3 regions of the Planosporangium spinosum genome follow, and region 2 is predicted to be linked to each of the others. Evidence: riboswitches for the same ligand, from Rfam matches in the RefSeq annotation. Region 2 holds a riboswitch; each other region holds the start of a gene.
What was found. Region 2 has a riboswitch for cobalamin ahead of cobN (cobaltochelatase subunit CobN). Riboswitches for the same ligand answer to the same signal wherever they lie in the genome.

Region 1 (3,425 bases), on a different contig from region 2:
AGGACCGTGTCGGGCCGGACCAGCAGCCGCAGACCCCGCAGGGTCGGCCGTGGCAGCGGGTGCAAAAGCGCGGCCAGCCGCGCCCGATCGGCCGGTTCGAACCGGACCTGCTGCCCGCCGAGTTGGCGCTGCAACACTGCGAGCTGATGACGCAACGACAGGACCTCAACGTCCTTGTCGCGATCGCCGCCTGGCAGCAGTCGCAGCAACGCGAACAGGTTCGTGACGCCCAGGTACGCCAGTCGAAGGAGCACGAGTCGGCATCATCGCGCAGTCACCGACGATGATGGACGAGGAGGACGCCGACGACCTGACCAAGATCCAAGCTGCAGGACGAAGTCGCTTCCTACCAGCACTGACGCATTATTCGGCACGCACAAGGTCGGGCGGTCCCACTCCCAACCGGCCATGGACGTCGACAGCACAAACTCAGACCAGACCCGACCGTCCGGGTCTAGTCCGCGCGACGGTACGCCGGCTGTCGGTTGGCACCGAGGTGGGCCGGGCATGGGTGGCGTGTGTTGCGGTTAGTGGCGTTGCGGGCGGGGCCGACGCGGATGCCGGCAGCGGGTTGGTGCGGCCCCGCGTGGCGGCGTCCGCGCCGGCCACTGGGGCAGGGTCGGCCGGTGAGCGGGGCGGACTCAGGCCACGGCGACGGGCTCCGGGGTGCGGGCACGGCGGCGTTGGCTGCGGTCCGTGAGCGCGCCGAACAGCAGCCCGAGAGTGGCCCACAACACCAGCTGGGTACCCAACGAGGCCAGCCGGAAGTGCCACAGCACGGTCGCGGGGAAGTCTGCGGGTACCTCGTTGACCGCGGGCAGGAGTGCGGCGGCGACCGCGACGAGGGCGACGAACACGCCGACGGCGACGAGCACGGCGTTCCAGGCGCCGAGCCGGGCTGTCAAATTGCGGCCAAGCAGGGTCGCGCCGATCGCGGCGGCGACGGTGATGCCGATCATGGTGAAATACAGCGCGGTACGCCGGCCGATGGTCTCCTCGGCGCCGACCGCGGGCGGGTTGGCCGGGTATTTCAGGAACGGCACCAGTTCGACGGCGACGAACCCGGCCGCGGCGACCAGCAGCGCGGTGGCGCGGGCCGGCAGCCGGCCGAGCCGCCCGTAGGCGACCGCGAACGCGAGGGCGAAGATGCCGCCGAGCGCGGCGCCGTAGACCACGACCGCGGTGGCCAGTCCGATCGTGGACTGGATGGTGCGGCTGACCAGTTCGTGGTCGTGGTCGCCGGGTGGGGTGTGCGCGGCCTCGAACGCGATCGCGGAGTCGACCGGAGGCTCACCGAAGGCGGTGGCGAACAGGTAGGCGAGCAGCCCGCCGGCGATGCCGACGAGCATGCCGCGCACCAGCAGGGTACGTGCGCTCATGGTTGAGGACCGCCTGCCGTCAGTGGCAGGGGAAGCCGAGCAGGTGCCGGCCGTCGTGGGTGAACTCGTGCACCCAGTGGCCGCCGATCAGGGAGGTGGCGCCCTGTTCGGCGCCGACGAAGTAGATCGCGAGCGCGGCCAGCAGCAGCCCGAAGACCGCCCAGGGCAGCAGCTGCCGCAGGGGGATCGGCGCCGGGACCGGTGTCGCGGCGGGGGTGGGTAGAGCGGTGGCCTCGGCCATGACGAACCTCCTTGGGATCACGCGTCCCGCTTGGTGGTGTCGACGACGGCTCGGGGTCTGACTCCCGGTGCACCTCGCAAGGCGGACCGGCCACAGTGGCGCGACCGCGCCGGATTCTCACCGGCTTCCCGCACCGTCACAACGGTTGACTGTCGACGCTACGGGCCGTAGCCAGCTGCCGTCAACTGTCGTACACGTCACCGGCGCGGCGGCCGAGGACAGCGCCCGTGCGCCGGTGCGCCGGTGCGATGGAAATCCGCAAGGCCGAACAGCCATGGCCGAGGCCGATGCCCCGCCCGGTGGCCGCCGTCGGCGAACGCCCGCGGCGCTTACCGATGTCGCACCGCAGCCGCGCGCACAGCGAGTGATCCGCGCGGACAACACCCGAGCGGCGTCACGTGCGACCTGAGCCAGGGTGGACCTTGTCCGGATGGAGGGATATGTCGGTACGCGCAACCGTGACGACAACGCACCGTGTCCGACCATAAACTCACAGCACTCGCGCCGATGCGGAAGTGAGGTAGCCGTTCCGATGGATACAACTCGACGCCTCGACCAGCCCGCGAACCCCTTCGACAGTGTGGTCCTCACCGAGGCCATGCGCCGCGCCCGGCGACGCCTCGCGACCGAACGCGCCGCCGACGGCGGACCCGGCTCGTACGCCTCGCGTCCGGACCACTGCACCGCGCCGTAGCCGGTCACGATGGCCGTCGCGCTGACCACGTTCATTCTCAAGGTGGCCAGCCGCTGCAATCTTGACTGCGACTACTGCTACGTCTACCACCACGCCGACCAGTCCTGGCGCCACCAGCCCCGGTTCATGCCGCTGCCGGTGGCGCAGGCGGCGGCCCGGCGCGTCGCCGAGCACGCCGATGCCCACGGCGTCGGGCATGTGCTGGTGGTGCTGCACGGAGGTGAGCCGACCCTGGCCGGGCGTGAGCGCATCGACGCGTACTGCACGCTGATCCGCCGCACGATCCCCGAGCCCATCCGGGTCGACTTCGCCATGCAGTCCAACGGCAGCCTGCTCACCTCGGACTGGCTGCCGGTCCTGCAGCAGCACCGGATCAGGGTCGGGATCAGCCTGGACGGGCCCCGCGCGGTCAACGACCGGCACCGCCGGGATGTCGCCGGCCGGTCCAGCTACGACGCCACCGTCGCGGGCATCGAGCTGCTGCGTGAGCACGCCCCGGATTGCTACGGCGGCCTGCTGTGCGTGGTCGACCTCGCCGCCGACCCGGTCGCCGTCTACCAGCACCTCGCCTCGTTCGACCCGCCGATGATCGATTTCAACCTGCCCGACGCGCACTGGGACAACCCGCCACCCCGCCCGCCCGGCGACACCGCCGGCTACGGGCGGTGGCTGGTCGGAGTGTTCGAGGCGTGGGCCGCCGGCGCGGCGTACCGGCACTCGATCCGGTTCTTCGACGACGTCATCGGCCTGTCACTGGGCGCGACCAAGTCCACCGAGGCCCTCGGCCTGGCCCCGGTGACCCTGGTCGTCATCGAGTCCAACGGCGCGCTCCAGGGCGTGGACACCCTCAAGACCACCTTCGCCGGCGCACCCGACCTCGGCCTGACCGTCACCGACGACGCCCTCGACCGGGCGCTGGCCGCTGCGCAGGTCGCCGACCGGCAACAGGGCGTCGCCGCACTGAGCCCGACCTGCCGGCGCTGCGACCTGGTGGGCGTGTGCGGCGGCGGCTACCTGCCCCACCGGTACGCCGGCCGTAACGGCTTCGCCAACCCCTCGGTCTACTGCGCCGACCTGCAGGTGGTCATCCGGCACATCCAGCGCCGGTGCG
Region 2 (8,544 bases):
TCTACCAGATCTACCCTCGTTCGTTCGCCGACTCCGGCGGCGACGGCCTGGGTGATCTGCCGGGTATCACCGCGCGCCTGGACCACCTCGCCGATCTGGGCGTCGATGCGGTGTGGCTGTCACCGTTCTACCCGTCGCCGCAGGCCGACGCCGGGTACGACGTCTCCGACTACCGCGACGTCGATCCGCTGTTCGGTACCCTCGCCGACTTCGACGCGCTGGTCGCCCGCGCGCACACCCTCGGCCTGCGGGTGATCGTCGATCTGGTGCCCAACCACACCTCCGACGAGCACCCCTGGTTCACGGCGGCGCTCGCGGCCGGCCCGGGCAGCCCGGAACGCGACCGGTACGTGTTCCGCGACGAGCCCAACGACTGGGACAGCGTCTTCGGCGGCTCCGCGTGGACCCAGGTGCCGGACGGCCAGTGGTACCTGCACCTGTTCGACGTGCGCCAGCCCGACCTCAACTGGGACAACCCGCAGGTCCGCGCGGAGTTCGCGGACGTGCTGCGGTTCTGGCTCGACCGGGGCGTCGACGGCTTCCGGGTCGACGTGGCGCACGGCCTGGTCAAGCGGTGGCAGGCACCCAGCGACGCGGTGACCCCGCCGCCGCCCGCGCTGCGCGACGGCGACCAGCCGATGTGGGACCAGGAGGGCGTGCACGACATCTACCGCGACTGGCGGCGCATCCTCGACGGGTACCCCGGTGAGCGGATCCTGGTCGCCGAGGCGTGGGTGGACCCGGTCGAGCGGATGGCCCGCTACGTGCGGCCCGACGAGATGCACCAGGCGTTCAACTTCGCGTACCTGCTGACGCCGTGGTCGCCCGCCGAGATCCGCGCGGTGGTCGACTCGTCCCTGGCGGTCTGTCGGGCCGTCGGCGCGCCCACCACCTGGGTGCTGTCCAACCACGACGTGGTCCGCCATCCCAGCCGGTTCGGCTACCCGCGGACCAACAACGACCGGGTCGGCATCGGCGCGGACGACCCGCAGCCGGACGAGCAGCTCGGCCTGCGCCGGGCCCGCGCCGCGACGACGCTGATGCTCGCGCTGCCCGGCGTGGCCTACCTGTACCAGGGGGAGGAGCTGGGCCTGCCCGAGCACACCACGCTGCCCGACGAGGTGCGCCAGGACCCTACCTGGGAGCGGTCCAGCCACAAGGTGCGCGGCCGGGACGGCTGCCGGGTGCCGGTCCCGTGGGAGCCGGGTGGCCCGTCGTACGGCTTCGGCCCGGGGACGGCGAGCTGGCTGCCCCAGCCGCCGGTCTGGGACCGGTACGCGCTCGGCCGCCAGCGCGGGGTCGCGGGGTCGACCTACGAGGTGTACCGGGAGGCGCTGCGGCTGCGCCGGGCGCACGGGCTCGGCGCCGGGGACGTGACCTGGGACGACGGCGCCGGCCCGGACGTGGTGGCCTTCCGTAACGGCGAGGTCATGGTGGTGGCGAACCTGGGCGACGAACCGGTGGTGTTGCCGGCCGGGGCGCGGGTCCTGCTGGCCAGCGGCGAACTCGACGGCGACGGCCGGGTGCCGGTCGACACGGCGGTGTGGGCGCTCGTCTGACCGTGACTTGCCCCTGGTGACCACAACGTCCGGGACGTTGTGGTCATCGGGGTGGCCCGAGACCACAACGTCCCGGACGTTGTGGCAAGGGGGCGCCCGGAGATCTCCGGGCGCCCCCGCCGCATTCGGTGGAAGATCCGGTCAGCGCTTGAAAGCGTCCTTGATCTTCTCGCCGGCCTGCTTGATGTTGGCCTTGAACTGGTCGCCCTTGCCTTCGGCCTCGAGGCTCTCGTCGTCGGTCGCCTTGCCGACGCCCTCCTTGACCTTGCCGGCAAGGTTCTCGGACTGGTTTTCCAGCTTGTCGTCGTAGCCCATGTCAACCTCCAGGTCCCTAGCGGACTACCGGTTACTTACCCGCCGGCCGACAACCTCAATCACACCGCCGGCCCGGCGCGGCTTCCGTCAGGCTGTCGCGGCCCGGCGCGTACCGTCGATCGACGGCGTCCGCGACACCACCGACAGCGGCTTGGCCACGTGCTCCAGCGAGCGGCCGTGGGCCGGTACCGCGTAGAACAGCGCGACCAGGCCGCCGACGGCCATCAGGCCGGCGCCGACGAGGTACCCGATGAACAGCGGCGTCGGGTCCTTGGCGTCGCCGATGAGGCGGGCGAACATCCAGGGGGCGACGACGCCGCCGAAGAACTGCGCGACCGCGAAGAAGAACGAGATCGCCTGCGCCCGCAGTTCGATCGGGAAGATCTCGCTGACGGTCAGGTACGCGCTGGACGCGCCGGCGGAGGCGATGAAGAATACGACGCACCACAGGATCGTCTGGGTGACCGCGTTGAGCGCGCCGATCCAGAACAGGTACCCGCTGATCGCCAGGATCGCCGCGGACACCAGGTAGGTGCCGGCGATCATCGGCTTGCGGCCCACCGTGTCGAACAGGCGGCCGAGCAGCAGCGGGCCGGCCAGGTTACCGAGCGCGAACGGGAAGAAGTACCACGGGATGCGCTGGTCGGGGATGTGGTAGAAGCCCGACAGGACCAGCCCGTACGTGAAGAAGATCGCGTTGTACAGGAACGACTGGGTCACCAGCATTGCGAAACCCAGTACCGACCGGCTCGGGTACTCGCGCAGCATGACGCGGGCGATCTGCCGGTATGTCACGGTGTCGGTCGGCTTCACCTCGATGGTGGCGTCCTCGCTCAGCGCGGTCAGCTCCTTGCCGTCGGCGCGGACGTGCTCCTCGATCCGGGCGACCGTCCGCTCGGCCTCCTCGGCGCGGCCGTGGGTGAGCAGCCACCGCGGGCTCTCCGGGACGTGCTTGCGCAGCTGCCAGATCGCCAGGCCGATGACCGGGCCGACGAACAGGCTCATCCGCCAGCCGAGGTCCTTGGGCAGGATGTCCGGGTTGAGTAGGACCAGTTGGGACGCGGCGCCGATCATGGCACCCAGCCAGTACGTGCCGTTGATCGCGATGTCGACCCGGCCCCGGTAGCGCGCCGGGATCAGTTCGTCGATGGCCGAGTTGATCGCGGTGTACTCGCCGCCGATGCCCATGCCGGCGATGAACCGCATCGCCAGGAACGACCACAGGTTCCAGGCGAACCCGGACAGGCCGTTGAAAACCAGGTAGATGCCCAGGGTGACCAGGAACAGGTTGCGCCGGCCCAGCCGGTCGGACAGCCGCCCGAACACCAGCGCGCCGACCACCTCGCCGAGCAGGTAGACCGAGGCGGTCAGGCCGACCTCGCCCGCGGTCAGGTGGAGGGTGTTCTGGTCCTTGAGTACCGAGGCGATCGACGCCGCCATCTGGATCTCCAGGCCGTCGAGCACCCAGGCCACGCCGAGGGCGACGACCACCAGCCAGTGGAACCGCGCCCAGGGCAGCCGGTCGATACGGGCCGGTACGTCGCTGCGGACTGTTTGTGGGGAACTGGTCATTGGGCACCTCCGTGTCAGCGGTCTTGCCCATGCCGCTGACTGCCCAAACTCGACACCTTAACGACCATTAACTACCGATCGGCACAAAACAATATCTGGAGGGGACGTGGGGACGCTGCGCGCCGTGCCGCGCCGGCTGATCGGCAGGGTCGTCGGCGCGCTGCGCGGCCGTGACCTGGCGCTGCACGCCGCGGCCACCACGTTCTACGGCGGGATCGCCGTGGTACCCGTCAGCCTGCTCACCCTGCGGCTGGCCGCGGCGATCGTGGGCACCGACCGGTTGGCGGCGCGCGCCGGTCGGGTGGCTGCCGCGTTCCCGGCCGAACTGGGCGCGAACCTTGCCGCCACGAGGCTGGTGACGGCCGGACTGCACCTGTCCGCCGCCCAGGCGGTGGCGGCGCTGCTGCCCGCCACCCTGTACGGCGAGGGGCTGCGCCGCTCACTGGTGTCGCTGGCCGGCGGTGCCGCGGCGCGGCGGGAGCGGGCCATCGGGTGGCGCGGCCGGCTGCTCGTGCTGCCGCTGCTCGCCGCGGGCCCCGGGCTGCTGCTGGCGCTGCTGCTGGCGCTGCCCTGGGCGGCCGGGCTGCTCGGCCGGGGCGGCCTGGCCAGCGTCGCGGCGGTGGTGGTGTCGTTCCTGGGCGTGTGGCTCGCACTCAGCCCGGTGGTGATCTGGGTGTACCGGTTCGTCGGCCCGGCGCGCCCGCCCTGGCCGGCGGCCACCGCCGGCGGGTCGTTCGCGGCGGCTAACCTGTCCGGCTTCCTGCACGGCTTCGTGCTGTTCTGGTCGCTGCCGCTGAACCTGGGGCTGCCGTTCGGCGGGTTCGCCGCCGTGGGCGCGGTCGTCGCCGTCGCGCTGTGGCTGTACGTGCTCCACGTCGTCGTCCTGGTCGGGTACGTGTTCACGCGGCAACTGGGCCGGCTCGTCGCCCCGCACCCGTCACCCGGCAGTGGATCGGCGCCGCCGGGCGATCCGTGATGCCGTAGCATCCGCGACGGCGGCAGTGGAGGAACCCGGTGCGAATCCGGGGCGGTCCCGCCACTGTCACCGGGGAGCGACCCTCACCCATGCCACGGCCGGCACACGCCGGTGGGAAGGCGGAGGGGCGACTGCTCTGGGGCGCTGCGCAGCGTCGAGCGCCGAGCCAGAGCAGTCGTACGTGTCGATCCGGGAGCCAGGAGACTCCGGCCGCCGGGGGACGAGAAGTCCCCACCTACGACCCTGCGACCGGGGCGCGGACCCCGACGGGAGTTGCCTCTCATGACGTTCGTCCTGCTTTCCACCGCCGACACCGACCTGCTCGCGGCCCGGGCCAGCGGCGCCGACTGGCGGGTGGCCAATCCGACCCGGCTCGATCCCGCGGACGTGCCCGGCCTGCTCGACGGCGCGGCGCTCGCCGTGGTCCGGCTGCTCGGCGGCCGGCGTACCTGGCCCGAGGGTCTGGACGAGGTGCGGCGTGCCGGGCTGCCGGTGGTGGCGCTCGGTGGTGAGGCCACCCCGGACGCCGAGCTGACCGCGCTGTCGACCGCGGCCACCGGCGTGGTCGGAGACGCGCAGCGCTACCTGGTCGAGGGTGGCCCGGACAACCTGCGCGAGCTGTACCGGTTCCTGTCCGACACGGTGCTGCTCACCGGCGAGGGGTTCGCGGCACCCGCGCCGGCGCCGGCCTACGGTGTGCACGGCACCCACGACCAACGGCCCGACCGGCCGACCGTCGGGGTCGTGTTCTACCGGGCACACGCTCTCGCCGGCAACACCGCGTTCGTCGACACCCTCGCGGCCGCGATCGAGGAGCAGGGCGCCAACGCGCTGCCGATCTTCGCGTCGTCGCTGCGCGCGGTCGACGACGGCCTCGCCGAACTGCTGGGGCGCTGCGACGCGCTGGTGGTGACGGTGCTCGCGGCGGGTGGCACCACGGCCGCCGACGCGAGTGCGGGCGGCGACTCCGACGCCTGGTCGGTGGAGGCGCTCGCGGCGCTGGACGTACCGGTGCTCCAGGGGCTCTGCCTCACGTCGAGCCGCGCCCAGTGGGCCGGCTCCGACGCCGCGCTGAGCCCGATGGACGCGGCGATGCAGGTGGCGATCCCGGAGTTCGACGGCCGACTGATCACGGTGCCGTTCTCGTTCAAGGAGGCCGGCCCGGACGGTATCCCGGTGTACCTCGCCGACCCGGAGCGCGCCGCGCGGGTGGCCGGCATCGCGCTGGCGTACGCCCGGCTTCGGCGCGTCGACAACCGCGACAAGCGGCTGGCGATCGTGCTGTCGTCGTACCCGACGAAGCACTCGCGCGTCGGCAACGCGGTCGGCCTGGACACCCCCGCCTCGGCGGTCTCCCTGCTACGGGCGCTGCGCGCGGCCGGGTACGCCGTGGGCGAGTTCCCTCAAGACGGCGACGCGCTGATCCACTCGCTGATCGCGGCCGGTGGCCACGACGTGGAGTGGCTGACCGAGGACCAGTTGGCGGCGGCGCCGATCCGGGTTCCGTTGTCCGACTACCGGGGCTGGTTCGACGCGCTGCCGGAGTCGCTGCGCGCCGACATGCTGGACGCGTGGGGCGAGCCGCCGGGCGAGCTGTACGTCGACGGCGACGGACCCGATAAGGCAATAGTGCTGGCCGGACTGCAATTTCAAAACGTGACGCTGATGATCCAGCCGCCGCGCGGCTTCGGTGAGAACCCGATCGCGATCTACCACGACCCTGACCTGCCGCCCTCACACCACTACCTCGCCGCGTACCGGTGGCTGGCCGGCAACGTCGACGCCGTCGTGCACCTGGGCAAGCACGGCACCCTCGAGTGGCTGCCCGGCAAGGGGCTCGGCCTGTCCGCCGCCTGCGCCCCGGACGCCGTACTCGGCGACCTGCCGCTGGTGTACCCGTTCATCGTCAACGACCCGGGGGAGGGCACCCAGGCCAAGCGTCGGGGGCACGCCACCATCGTCGACCACCTGGTGCCCCCGATGGCCCGCGCCGACACGTACGGCGACCTGGCGAAGCTGGAGCAGCTGCTCGACGAGTACGCGACCGTGCAGGCGCTGGACCCGGCGAAGCTGCCGGCGGTGCGGGCCCAGGTCTGGACGCTGATCCAGGCCGCCCAGCTCCACCACGACCTGCACCAGTCCGAGATGCCCGGTGAGGACGACTTCGACGACTTCATTCTGCACGTCGACGGGTACCTGTGCGAGATCAAGGACTCCCAGATCCGCGACGGCCTGCACGTCCTGGGCGCCGCGCCGCAGGCCGAGGCGCGGGTCAACCTGGTCCTGGCGGTCCTGCGGGCGCGGCAGGTGTGGGGCGGCCGGCATGCCCACCCCGGTCTGCGCGCCGCCCTGGCGACGCACCTCGGGCTGTCCGAGGCCGACCTGCTGGCCGGGATCGCGCCGGCGGCGACCCCGCCGGCGCTCACCGAGGTCGTCGACGGGCCCGCGACCAGCGCGGCCGACCTCGTCGACCGGCTGGAGGACCTCGCCCGCAAACTGGTCGTGGGCTGCGAGACGCTCGGCTGGGCGGCCGACTCCGTGCCCGCCGTCGTCGCCGAGGTCCTCGGTGGCCCCGTGCCGCAGGTGGAGGGCGTGCTGCGGTTCGCCGCCACCGAGGTGGTACCCCGCCTCGACGCCACCACCGGTGAGATCGGCAGCGTCCTGCACGCCCTCGACGGCGGGTACGTCCCGGCCGGCCCGTCCGGCTCGCCGACCCGCGGCCTGGTCAACGTGCTGCCGACCGGGCGCAACTTCTACTCGGTCGACCCGAAGGCGATCCCGTCGCGCAACGCCTGGGAGGTCGGCCGGGCGCTCGCGGACTCGCTGCTGGAGCGCCACCGCGCGGACACCGGCGAGTGGCCGGCACTGGTCGGCCTCACCGTGTGGGGTACGTCCGCCATGCGTACCCAGGGCGACGACATCGCCGAAGTCCTGGCCCTGCTGGGCTGCCGGCCCACCTGGGACGACGCCTCCCGCCGGGTCACCGGCTTCGAGGTGGTACCGCTGGCCGAGCTGGGCCGGCCCCGGGTCGACGTGACCGTGCGCATCTCCGGCTTCTTCCGGGACGCCTTCCCGCACGTCGTCGGGCTGCTCGACGATGCGGTCGCGGCCGTGGCGGCCCTCGACGAACCGGCGGATCAGAACTTCGTCCGGGCGCACGCGGTGGCGGACGCGGACACGCACGGCGACTGGCGGCGGGCCACCACCCGGATCTTCGGCTCCAAACCCGGCGCGTACGGGGCCGGCCTGCTGCCGCTGATCGACGCCCGGAACTGGCGCGACGACGCGGACCTGGCCGAGGTGTACGCGGTGTGGGGTGGCTACGCGTACGGCCGGGGCCTGGACGGGCGGGCCGCCCGCGACGATCTCGAGACCGTCTACCGGCGGATGTCGGTCGCGGCCAAGAACGTCGACACCCGCGAGCACGACATCGCCGACTCCGACGACTACTTCCAGTACCACGGCGGAATGGTCGCGATGGTCCGCAGCCTGCGCGGCAGCGACCCGGCCGCGTACATCGGCGACTCGCACCGCCCCGAGCAGGTGAAGACCCGGACCCTCGCGGAGGAGACCAAGCGGGTGTTCCGGGCCCGGGTGGTCAACCCGCGGTGGATCGAGGCGATGCGCCGGCACGGGTACAAGGGCGCGTTCGAGCTGGCCGCGACCGTGGACTACCTGTTCGGCTACGACGCCACCGCGGGTGTGGTCGACGACTGGATGTACGAGCAGCTCGCCGCGGCGTACGTGGCCGACAGAGGCGTGCGTGACTTCCTGGAGAAGTCCAACCCGTGGGCGCTGCGCGGCATCACCGAACGACTGCTCGAAGCGGCTGATCGGGGGTTGTGGGCCGAACCGCGGCAGGAAACCCTGGACGAGCTGCGCGCGGCGTACCTCGCGGTGGAGGGTGACCTGGAGGACTCCTGACCCGCTGCCGGACCCCGCTCGTTGTCGGGCCCCGCTTGCGACGGGTACGGTGGCGCGGCCGTAGTCTGGTCAGTACCGAGAGTGAGTAACCCGACGTGCCAGCGAACCTCTCCTCCGTCATCGCGGCTACCGCACAGTGGCTGGTCCGCGCCTACCCGGCGCCCGGAGGGACGTTCAGCGCCGCGCTCGCCGAGGTAC
Region 3 (8,544 bases), on a different contig from region 2:
TCCGGCCCTCACCCGCCGGCCGCGCATGCGGCGGCCGGCCGGTCTGGTTCGGCCTGGTCGACGAGTACGCGCTCGACCGGCTGCAGGCGTGGATCCTCGACGGCGGCCCGGGCCGCGTACCCGTCCCCGACGAGCTGCTGCTCCAGCAGATCGGCCGGCCGCGCACCCGGCCCGCCCCCGTCCGGACCTAGCCGATCGGCAGGCCCGTCGCGCGCAGCGTCCAGCGTCCCGGTCCGCCGGTCAGCACGGTCTGGCGCAGCGGCACCACGTCGACGCGCCAGAACGAGGCCGGGGGCGACGCGAGTACGCCGACGACGGCCGCGCGGATGACGCTCGGGTGGGTGACCGCGACGATCGTGCCGGTTACGGCCGGCAGCTCGTCCAGCCACTCGCGCGCCCGGGTGAGCAGTTCGACGACCGACTCCCCGCCGTGCGGAGCGGCGACGGGGTCGGTCAGCCACGCGGCGACCGCGTCCGGCGCGGCCGCCTCGACCTCGGCGAGGGTACGACCCGCCCACCGGCCCACGTCACCGTCGCGCAGCGCCGCAACGATCTCCGGTTCCAGACCGAGCGCGGCGGCGGTCTGCACGCAGCGGCGCGCCGGAGAGCTGTAGGCGGCCGCCACCCGCCGGAACACCCCGGTCGCCGCGGACGCGCCGGCCAGACCGCGCTCGTCGAGCGGCTCGTCGTCGGGAAATGCCGCCGCCCGCGTCGCCGCGGTCGGCGCGTGACTGACCAGCACCAGCCGGGTACCCACGTCCCGCCCTCCCTCCCACACCATGGACGTCTACCGCCACCAACGACGCGACCCACTCACTCCATGGGTAGCCACGACACAGCTCGAACGGCGGCGCACACCAACCACGGTGGACGTGACGAACGCGGCGCACCCGCGACCAAGCCGCAGCCTAGTCACACAGGTACGCCACTGGCCCACCCAACAGGACGATCTTGCCTGGGAATCGATTGGTTCTCGAACAAGATCAAACCAGGAACGTCCGGAGGGTCGGCACCGTCCAGCCAACCTGGCCAGCAACTCGGCGTGTCCAAAGACACGACCACGGACCTTGGGGCGCCGTGATCGCCACCCCCGCACCCGTCGAGAACGACCTGGTCGCCCCAACCACGCTCGTCCGCGCGCTCGTCGGCTGCGGCCGAGTGTCCACTTGCAAGCAGAACCCACTGACGGCACGCGGCCCGATCGGCGGCCGACTGCACGAGGTGCTCCTTCGACAAATCGTCCGGCACGAACGCCGACCGGCCCGAGCCGGCCCCCGCATGTTCGGATGCGCGCGGCCCCGTGACACGCAGGTCATGGTGTCGCTGGATCGACTCGGCCGTGAATCGGGTTCTTCGAGGCGGGGCCGCACGGACGACACGCCGATACGAGATGTTGTGTGTGACTTCGCGAGCGCACCCATATATGGTGTCGTCCGCAGCTGGTTCGGCCGTCCGTCAAGGCGGCCGTGGCAACAGGGAACCCGGTGGAAATCCGGGACTGCCCCGCAGCGGTGAGTGGGAACGACCGCCGTCAACGAAGCACTGGACCACACGGTCTGGGAAGCGACGGCCAGTAGGCGACCCTTCAGTGGTCACGCCCGCGAGTCCGAAGACCTGCCAGCGCGCCGCACGCCGACCGGTGTGCGGCGGTCGGCGGCCGCGCGGGACGGCCGACGCCACAGCCGGACCACGCGTGTCGCCGCGGGACCGGTGGCGTCCCCTCGCGCGCCCGACGACCGTCGGTGAGTGCCCGAGGAGGGGGACATGACGGTCACGCAAGACCAGACCACCGCGCCGGAGCGCCGGCACGTGATGCAGGTCCGCAAACGCAACGGCGACACCGAGCCGGTCGACGTCGGCAAGATCGTCCGAGCGGTCGAGCGGTGGGTCGCCGACCTGGACGAGGTGGACCCGCTGCGGGTCGCGACGAAGACGATCAGCGGCCTGTACGACGGGGCGAGCACCGCCGAGCTGGACAAGCTGTCGATCCAGACCGCCGCCGAGCTGATCGGCGAGGAACCGCAGTACTCGAAGCTGGCCGCCCGGCTGCTCGCCGCGTACGTCGACAAGGAGGTCCGCAACCAGGGTGTAGCGAGCTTCAGCCAGTCCATCCGGTACGCCCACGATCAGGGACTGATCGGTGACGAGACGGCCGCGTTCGTGGCGGGCAACGCCCGCAAGCTCGACGACGCGGTCGATCCGGCCGGGGATCTGCGCTTCGAGTACTTCGGTCTGCGCACGGTCACCGACCGGTACCTGCTGCACCATCCCGAGTCGCGGCTGGTGGTGGAGACGCCGCAGTACTGGCTGCTGCGGGTGGCGTGCGGTCTGTCGGCCGATCCCGGCGAGGCGATCGGCTTCTACCGGCTGATGTCGTCGGTGGCCTACCTGCCCAGCTCGCCGACGCTGTTCAACTCCGGCACCCGGCACACCCAGATGTCGTCGTGCTTTCTGGTCGACTCGCCGCGCGACGAGCTCGACTCCATCTACGAGCGGTACCACCAGGTGGCGCGGCTGTCGAAGTTCTCCGGCGGCATCGGCATCTCCTGGTCGCGGGTGCGCGGCCGCGGCGCGCTGATCCGCGGCACGAACGGCCGCTCGAACGGGATCGTGCCGTTCCTCAAGACCCTCGACGCCGGCGTGGCCGCGGTCAACCAGGGCGGCCGGCGCAAGGGCGCCGCCTGCGTCTACCTGGAGCCCTGGCACCCCGATGTCGAGGAGTTCCTGGAACTGCGCGACAACACCGGGGAGGAGTCCCGCCGCACGCACAACCTGAACCTGGCCCATTGGATCCCGGACGAGTTCATGCGCCGGGTCGAGGCCGACGCCGACTGGTCGCTGATCGACCCGTCCGACGCCCCCGACCTGCCCGATCTGTACGGCGAGGCGTTCGACGCCGCCTACCGGGTCGCGGAGAAGAAGGCCGTGCGCACCGTGAAGGCCCGGGACCTGTACGGGCGGATGATGCGCACCCTCGCGCAGACCGGCAACGGCTGGATGACGTTCAAGGACCCGTCCAACCGGCTGTCCAACCAGACCGGCGCCCCGGGCAACACCATCCACCTGTCCAACTTGTGCACCGAGATCCTCGAGGTCAACTCCGACGACGAGACCGCCGTGTGCAACCTCGGCTCGATCAACCTGGGCGCGCACGTCACCGCCGACGGCGTCGACTGGGAAAAACTAAGGGCAACGGTGCGCACCGCGGTCGTGTTCCTGGACCGGGTGATCGACATCAACTACTACCCGTCCGCGCAGGCCGCCGCATCGAACCCGCGCTGGCGGCCGGTCGGACTGGGCGTGATGGGGCTGCAGGACGTGTTCTTCACGCTGCGCCTGCCGTTCGACTCGGCCGAGGCGCGGGAGCTGTCCACCCGGGTGCAGGAGGAGATCTTCCTGACCGCGCTGGAGACCTCGGCCGGCCTGGCCGAGCGGTTCGGCCCACACCCGGCGTACCCGCAGACCCGCGCCGCGCAGGGTGTCCTGCACCCCGACCTGTGGGGCGCGCAGCCCGTCCAGACCGGACGCTGGGCCGCACTGCGCGCCCGGATCGCCGAGCACGGCCTGCGTAACTCGCTGCTGGTCGCCATCGCCCCCACGGCGACGATCGCCTCGATCGCCGGCTGCTACGAGTGCATCGAGCCGCAGGTGTCCAACCTGTTCAAGCGCGAGACCATGTCCGGGGAGTTCCTGCAGGTCAACAACTACCTGGTCCGCGAGCTGAAGGCGCGGGGACTGTGGACCGCGCAGGTCCGCGAGCAGATCAAACGCGCCGAGGGCTCCGTGCAGGGGATCGCCGACCTGCCCGAAGACGTGCGGAAGCTGTTCCGCACCGCCTGGGAGCTGCCGCAGCGGGCGCTGATCGACCTGGCCGCCGCCCGCGCGCCCTACGTCGACCAGTCCCAGTCGCTGAACCTGTTCCTGAGCGCGCCGACCATCGGCAAGCTCTCCTCGATGTACCTGCACGCCTGGAAGGCCGGGCTGAAGACCACCTACTACCTGCGGTCGCGCCCCGCGACCCGCATCCAGCAGGCCACCGTCGCGATCACCCCGGTCGCAGCCGCCGACACCGACGCGGTCGCCTGCTCCCTGGAAAACCCCGAGACCTGCGAGGCCTGCCAGTGAACACCGTTGCCGATCCCCGCACCGCCGAGTCCGCCACCCGACACATGCTGCTCGACCCCGGCATGGACCTGACCTTGCGGCCGATGCGCTACCCGCACTTCTTCGACCGGTACAAGGACGCGATCAAAAACACCTGGACGGTCGAGGAGGTCGACCTGCACTCCGACCTGCCCGACCTGGCCAGGCTCTCCCCCGCGGAGCGGCACCTGGTGTCCCGGCTAGTGGCGTTCTTCGCCACCGGCGACACCATTGTCGCCAACAACCTGGTACTCAACCTCTACCAGCACGTCAACTCCCCGGAGGGCCGGCTCTACCTGTCCCGGCAGCTGTTCGAGGAGGCCGTCCACGTCCAGTTCTACCTCAACCTGCTCGACACCTACGTCCCGGACGAGGCCGAGCGGTTCGCGGCGTTCGCCGCGGTGGAGAACATCCCGTCGATCGCCCGCAAGGCCGAGTTCTGTTTCCGCTGGATCGACTCCATCTTCGACCTGCGCGAGCTGCGCAGCCGCGACGACCGGCGGGCGTTCCTGCTCAACCTGATCTGCTTCGCCGCGTGCATCGAAGGCCTGTTCTTCTATGGCGCCTTCGCCTACGTGTACTTCCTGCGCTCCCGTGGGCTGCTGCACGGCCTCGCGTCCGGCACCAACTGGGTGTTCCGCGACGAGAGCATGCACATGGCGTTCGCGTTCGACGTGGTCGATGCCGTACGCGCCGAGGAACCGGACCTGTTCGACGAGCAGATGCAGCGGCAGGTCAAGGAGATGCTCGCCGAGGCGGTGGAGTGCGAGGTCCAGTTCGCCGCCGACCTGCTCGACCAGGGCATCTCCGGAATGTCGCTGGCCGACATGCGCGAATACCTGCAGCACGTCGCCGACCGCAGGCTCGCCATGCTCGGCATCCAACCCATGTACGGTAGCCGCAACCCGTTCGCGTTCATGGAACTACAGGACGTCCAGGAGCTGTCCAACTTCTTCGAACGCCGCGTCTCGGCATACCAGGTCGGGGTCACCGGCACCGTCAGCTTCGACGACGACTTCTGACTGGCCGGCGCTGCCGCCCGCCAGCGTGGGCGGCAGCGCCGGGTCCGCCCCGGCCGCACGGACGGGACGCCACATCAAGGGCATGCTCACCGGCCCGGTCACCATCCTGGCCTGGTCGTTCGTGCGCACCGACCAGGCCCTGTCTGACACCGCCGACCAGGTCGCGCTCGCCCTGCGCGACGAGTGCCACGACCTGGAGGCGACCGGGCTGCGCGTCATCCAGGTCGACGAACCGGCCCTGCGCGAGACGCTCCCGCTGCGCCGCGCCGACCAGGCCGTGTCTCGAAGTACGTTCGGCGTGTCGGTGATCGATAGAAGGCGAGGTCTCCGGTAGAGGGTTCATCGACTAAGAAGAACCTGAACACCGGAGACCTCGTGGCCACCATAGCGGTGACGAGGCGGTTCGGCCTCACCGACGCGCAGTGGGCGCGGTTGGAGCCGTTGCTGCCCGCGGGCAAGCGACCCGGTCGGCCGCCGCAATGGACAAGGCGGCAACTCATCGACGGCATCCGGTGGCGGGTGCGGGTGGATGCGCCGTGGCGGGACGTGCCGGCGTGTTACGGCTCCTGGCAGGCGGTGTACGGGCCGACCACCTGCCTTCGACCCCGAGACCTACAAGCGGCGTCATGCCGTGGAGTGCGGCATCAACCAGCTCAAACGCCACCGCGCCGTGGCCACCAGGTTCGACAAACTCGCCGTCCGCTACGAAGCCACCCTCCACGTCACCGCCATCAACGAATGGCTACACGCACGTCGAGATACGGCCTAGGGCCACGCCCCAACGGGACACCCCTTTGTCTGGATCAGAGATCCAGACAAAGGGGTGTCCATATCTCGGGGAAAGCCCAGGCTGCGGATCTCGGCACGGATCGGCGGTCGACCGCGCCGGCTCGGGTACCTCCACCGCCGGCGCACCAAATCCCGATGCCAGCGCAGCAGCGTTGCCGGCCACACGAACAACCCGCCCGCAACCGCGCCAGACCGGCCGGTACCGCCCGGTAGGCCCAATCAACCCACGGCGGCGCCACCTGCCGCCGCAGCACCGCCACCTCGTGCCGCAGCACCAGCAGTTCGACATCCTCGACCTGTGCGCCCGGCTGCACGCGGAGCAGGGCCGCACCCTGGTCGCCGTGCTGCACGACCTCAACCACGCGGCGCGGTACGCCACCCACCTGATCGCGATGCGCAGCGGGCGGGTGGTGGCCGAGGGCCCGCCCGCCGAGGTCGTCACGGCGGACTTGATCGAAGCGGTCTTCGGCCTGGCGTGCCGGGTGATCGACGACCCGGACACCGGCACTCCCCTGGTCGTGCCGGCGGCGAGGACCACCACCGGGGCAACCACGTGAGGGTCCACCACCTGGGCCTCCTACGGAATGTCGCGGGCTGCCCTCCGCCTGAAGCGGAGGGCAGCCCGGTGTCGGTTTGGGGTGCGCTCAGGCGACTGTCGCGGGGAACCGCTCCCAGACGCGGTGGGCGGCCATCAGCTTCTGTACGTCGGTGAAGACCTCCATCGCGGAGTCACCGGTGACGACGCCGGGCGTGCCGACGACCCCGGCCTGCGTCAGCACGGAGACGCCCGCGCCCCAGGCGCCGATCGCCTTGGCGTGCCGCCAGCACTCGTCGACAAGGAGCGCAACGCGCGGGTCCACGGTGGTGGCCGGGTCACCCGCGCCGGCTTTGGCGTCGCGGGCGGGAAGCGCGTCCGGTGCGGGTACCGGTGCGCAGGCCAGCAGCAGCGCGTCGAACTCGATCGACCGGCCGGTGGCGAAGGTCCGCTGCACCGGAAGGTCTCCCAGCATGCCGCCATGAGGAGCAATCAACAGGGGCACCATCCCGGCGGCGAACACCGCCTGGCGCAGCTCCCGGACACCGTCGAGGTCGGCCGCATGGTCGACGACGATGCCGACCATGCGGCCGTCGGCCGGCCATTGCCTGCCCACCTGGGACAGCGCGGGACTGGGCGCGACGTCCGCGAGCGGGACGGTCGGCTCCGGCGCGGGAAGCCCGAGCCCGGTAGCCACCTCCCGGCTCAGCACCGGGTCGATGTTGGCCAGGCACCGCAGCTGCCGCTCCTTGATCGCCTGCTCGTAGCACTTGCCCAGCTCGAAGGTGTACGCGCGAATGATGTGCTCCTGCTCAGAAGGCGACATGCTCAGCCAGAACAGGCGGGCCTGGCCGTAGTGGTCGTCGAAGGAGACCGGGTTCGCCCGAATCTTGGTCGCCTCGGCCACCGTCACGGGCACGTCGACGAACGCGCTCTCGCCGTCGCCGGCAACGAACGGGTTGCCGCCGTCGAGCGAGTTCGGCTTGTACGGCGCGACCCCGGCGTGGACGGCGTGCTGGTGGAAGCCGTCGCGCAGCATGTCGTTGACCGGAGCATGCGGGCGGTTGATCGGAATCTGCGCGAAGTTCGGCCCGCCCAGCCGCGTGATCTGGGTGTCGAGGTAGGAGAACAGCCGGGCCTGCAGCAGCGGGTCGTTGGTGACGTCGATACCCGGCGGCAGGTGGCCGGGGTGGAAGGCCACCTGCTCGACCTCGGCGAAGAAGTTCGTCGGCGTCCGGTTGAGCGTCATCGTCCCAACCGTCTGTACCGGCGCCAGCTCCTCCGGCACGATCTTCGTGGGGTCGAGCAGGTCGATGCCTTCGAAGGTCTCGTCCGGGGTGTCGGGGAAGACCTGGATTCCCAGCTCCCACTCGGGGAAGGCACCGGCCTCGATCGCGTCGTACAGGTCGCGGCGGTGGAAGTCGGGGTCCATACCGCCGAGCAGCTGCGCCTCCTCCCACGTCAGGGAGTGCACGCCGAGCTTGGGCTTCCAGTGGAACTTGGCCAGCACCGTCTCCCCGGCCTCGTTGACCAGCCGGAAGGTATGGATACCGAAGCCCTCCATCATCCGGTACGAGCGCGGGATGCCCCGGTCGGACATGTTCCACATCGTGTGGTGCTGCGCCTCGGTGTGCAGCGAGACGAAGTCCCAGAACGTGTCGTGCGCGCTCTGGGCCTGCGGGATCTCCCGGTCCGGGTGCGGCTTCCCGGCGTGGATGATGTCGGGGAACTTGATGCCGTCCTGGATGAAGAAGACCGGGATGTTGTTGCCGACGAGGTCGAAGGTGCCCTCGTCGGTGTAGAACTTCGTCGCGAAGCCGCGGGTGTCGCGGACCGTGTCGGCCGACCCGCGCGAGCCGAGGACGGTGGAGAACCGGACGAAGACGTCGGTCTTCTTCCCCTTCTTGAGGAAGCCGGCCTTGGTGACCCCCTCGGCCGTGCCGTAGGCCTCGAACACGCCGTGCGCTCCGGCGCCACGCGCGTGCACGACCCGCTCCGGGATCCGCTCGTGGTCGAAGTGCATGATCTTTTCGCGAAAGTGGTGGTCCTGCAGCA

Region 1: another riboswitch for cobalamin. It lies ahead of ACNTMW_RS32760 (CbtB domain-containing protein); the one in region 2 lies ahead of cobN (cobaltochelatase subunit CobN).
Region 3: another riboswitch for cobalamin. It lies ahead of ACNTMW_RS32735 (ribonucleoside-diphosphate reductase subunit alpha); the one in region 2 lies ahead of cobN (cobaltochelatase subunit CobN).

Annotation. Positions count from the first base shown of each region.
Region 1 covers NZ_JBLYUB010000044.1:19,016-22,440, reverse strand. Annotated here, with positions in the region: gene ACNTMW_RS32770 (hypothetical protein) at 1-287, shown strand, start outside; gene ACNTMW_RS32765 (CbtA family protein) at 642-1,379, opposite strand; gene ACNTMW_RS32760 (CbtB domain-containing protein) at 1,399-1,620, opposite strand; cobalamin riboswitch at 1,651-1,789, opposite strand; gene ACNTMW_RS32755 (hypothetical protein) at 2,153-2,314, shown strand; gene ACNTMW_RS32750 (FxsB family cyclophane-forming radical SAM/SPASM peptide maturase) at 2,324-3,425, shown strand, end outside.
Region 2 covers NZ_JBLYUB010000019.1:42,655-51,198, forward strand. Annotated here, with positions in the region: gene ACNTMW_RS23520 (glycoside hydrolase family 13 protein) at 1-1,559, shown strand, start outside; gene ACNTMW_RS23525 (CsbD family protein) at 1,701-1,874, opposite strand; gene ACNTMW_RS23530 (MFS transporter) at 1,962-3,446, opposite strand; gene ACNTMW_RS23535 (YhjD/YihY/BrkB family envelope integrity protein) at 3,553-4,422, shown strand; cobalamin riboswitch at 4,452-4,628, shown strand; gene cobN (cobaltochelatase subunit CobN) at 4,705-8,346, shown strand; gene ACNTMW_RS23545 (hypothetical protein) at 8,442-8,544, shown strand, end outside.
Region 3 covers NZ_JBLYUB010000044.1:9,928-18,471, reverse strand. Annotated here, with positions in the region: gene ACNTMW_RS32745 (hypothetical protein) at 1-191, shown strand, start outside; gene ACNTMW_RS32740 (histidine phosphatase family protein) at 188-757, opposite strand; cobalamin riboswitch at 1,424-1,636, shown strand; gene ACNTMW_RS32735 (ribonucleoside-diphosphate reductase subunit alpha) at 1,765-4,125, shown strand; gene ACNTMW_RS32730 (ribonucleotide-diphosphate reductase subunit beta) at 4,170-5,165, shown strand; gene ACNTMW_RS32725 (hypothetical protein) at 5,191-5,499, shown strand; partial or broken gene ACNTMW_RS32720 (transposase) at 5,541-5,750, shown strand; partial or broken gene fecE (Fe(3+) dicitrate ABC transporter ATP-binding protein FecE) at 6,233-6,511, shown strand; gene ACNTMW_RS32710 (catalase) at 6,599-8,544, opposite strand, start outside.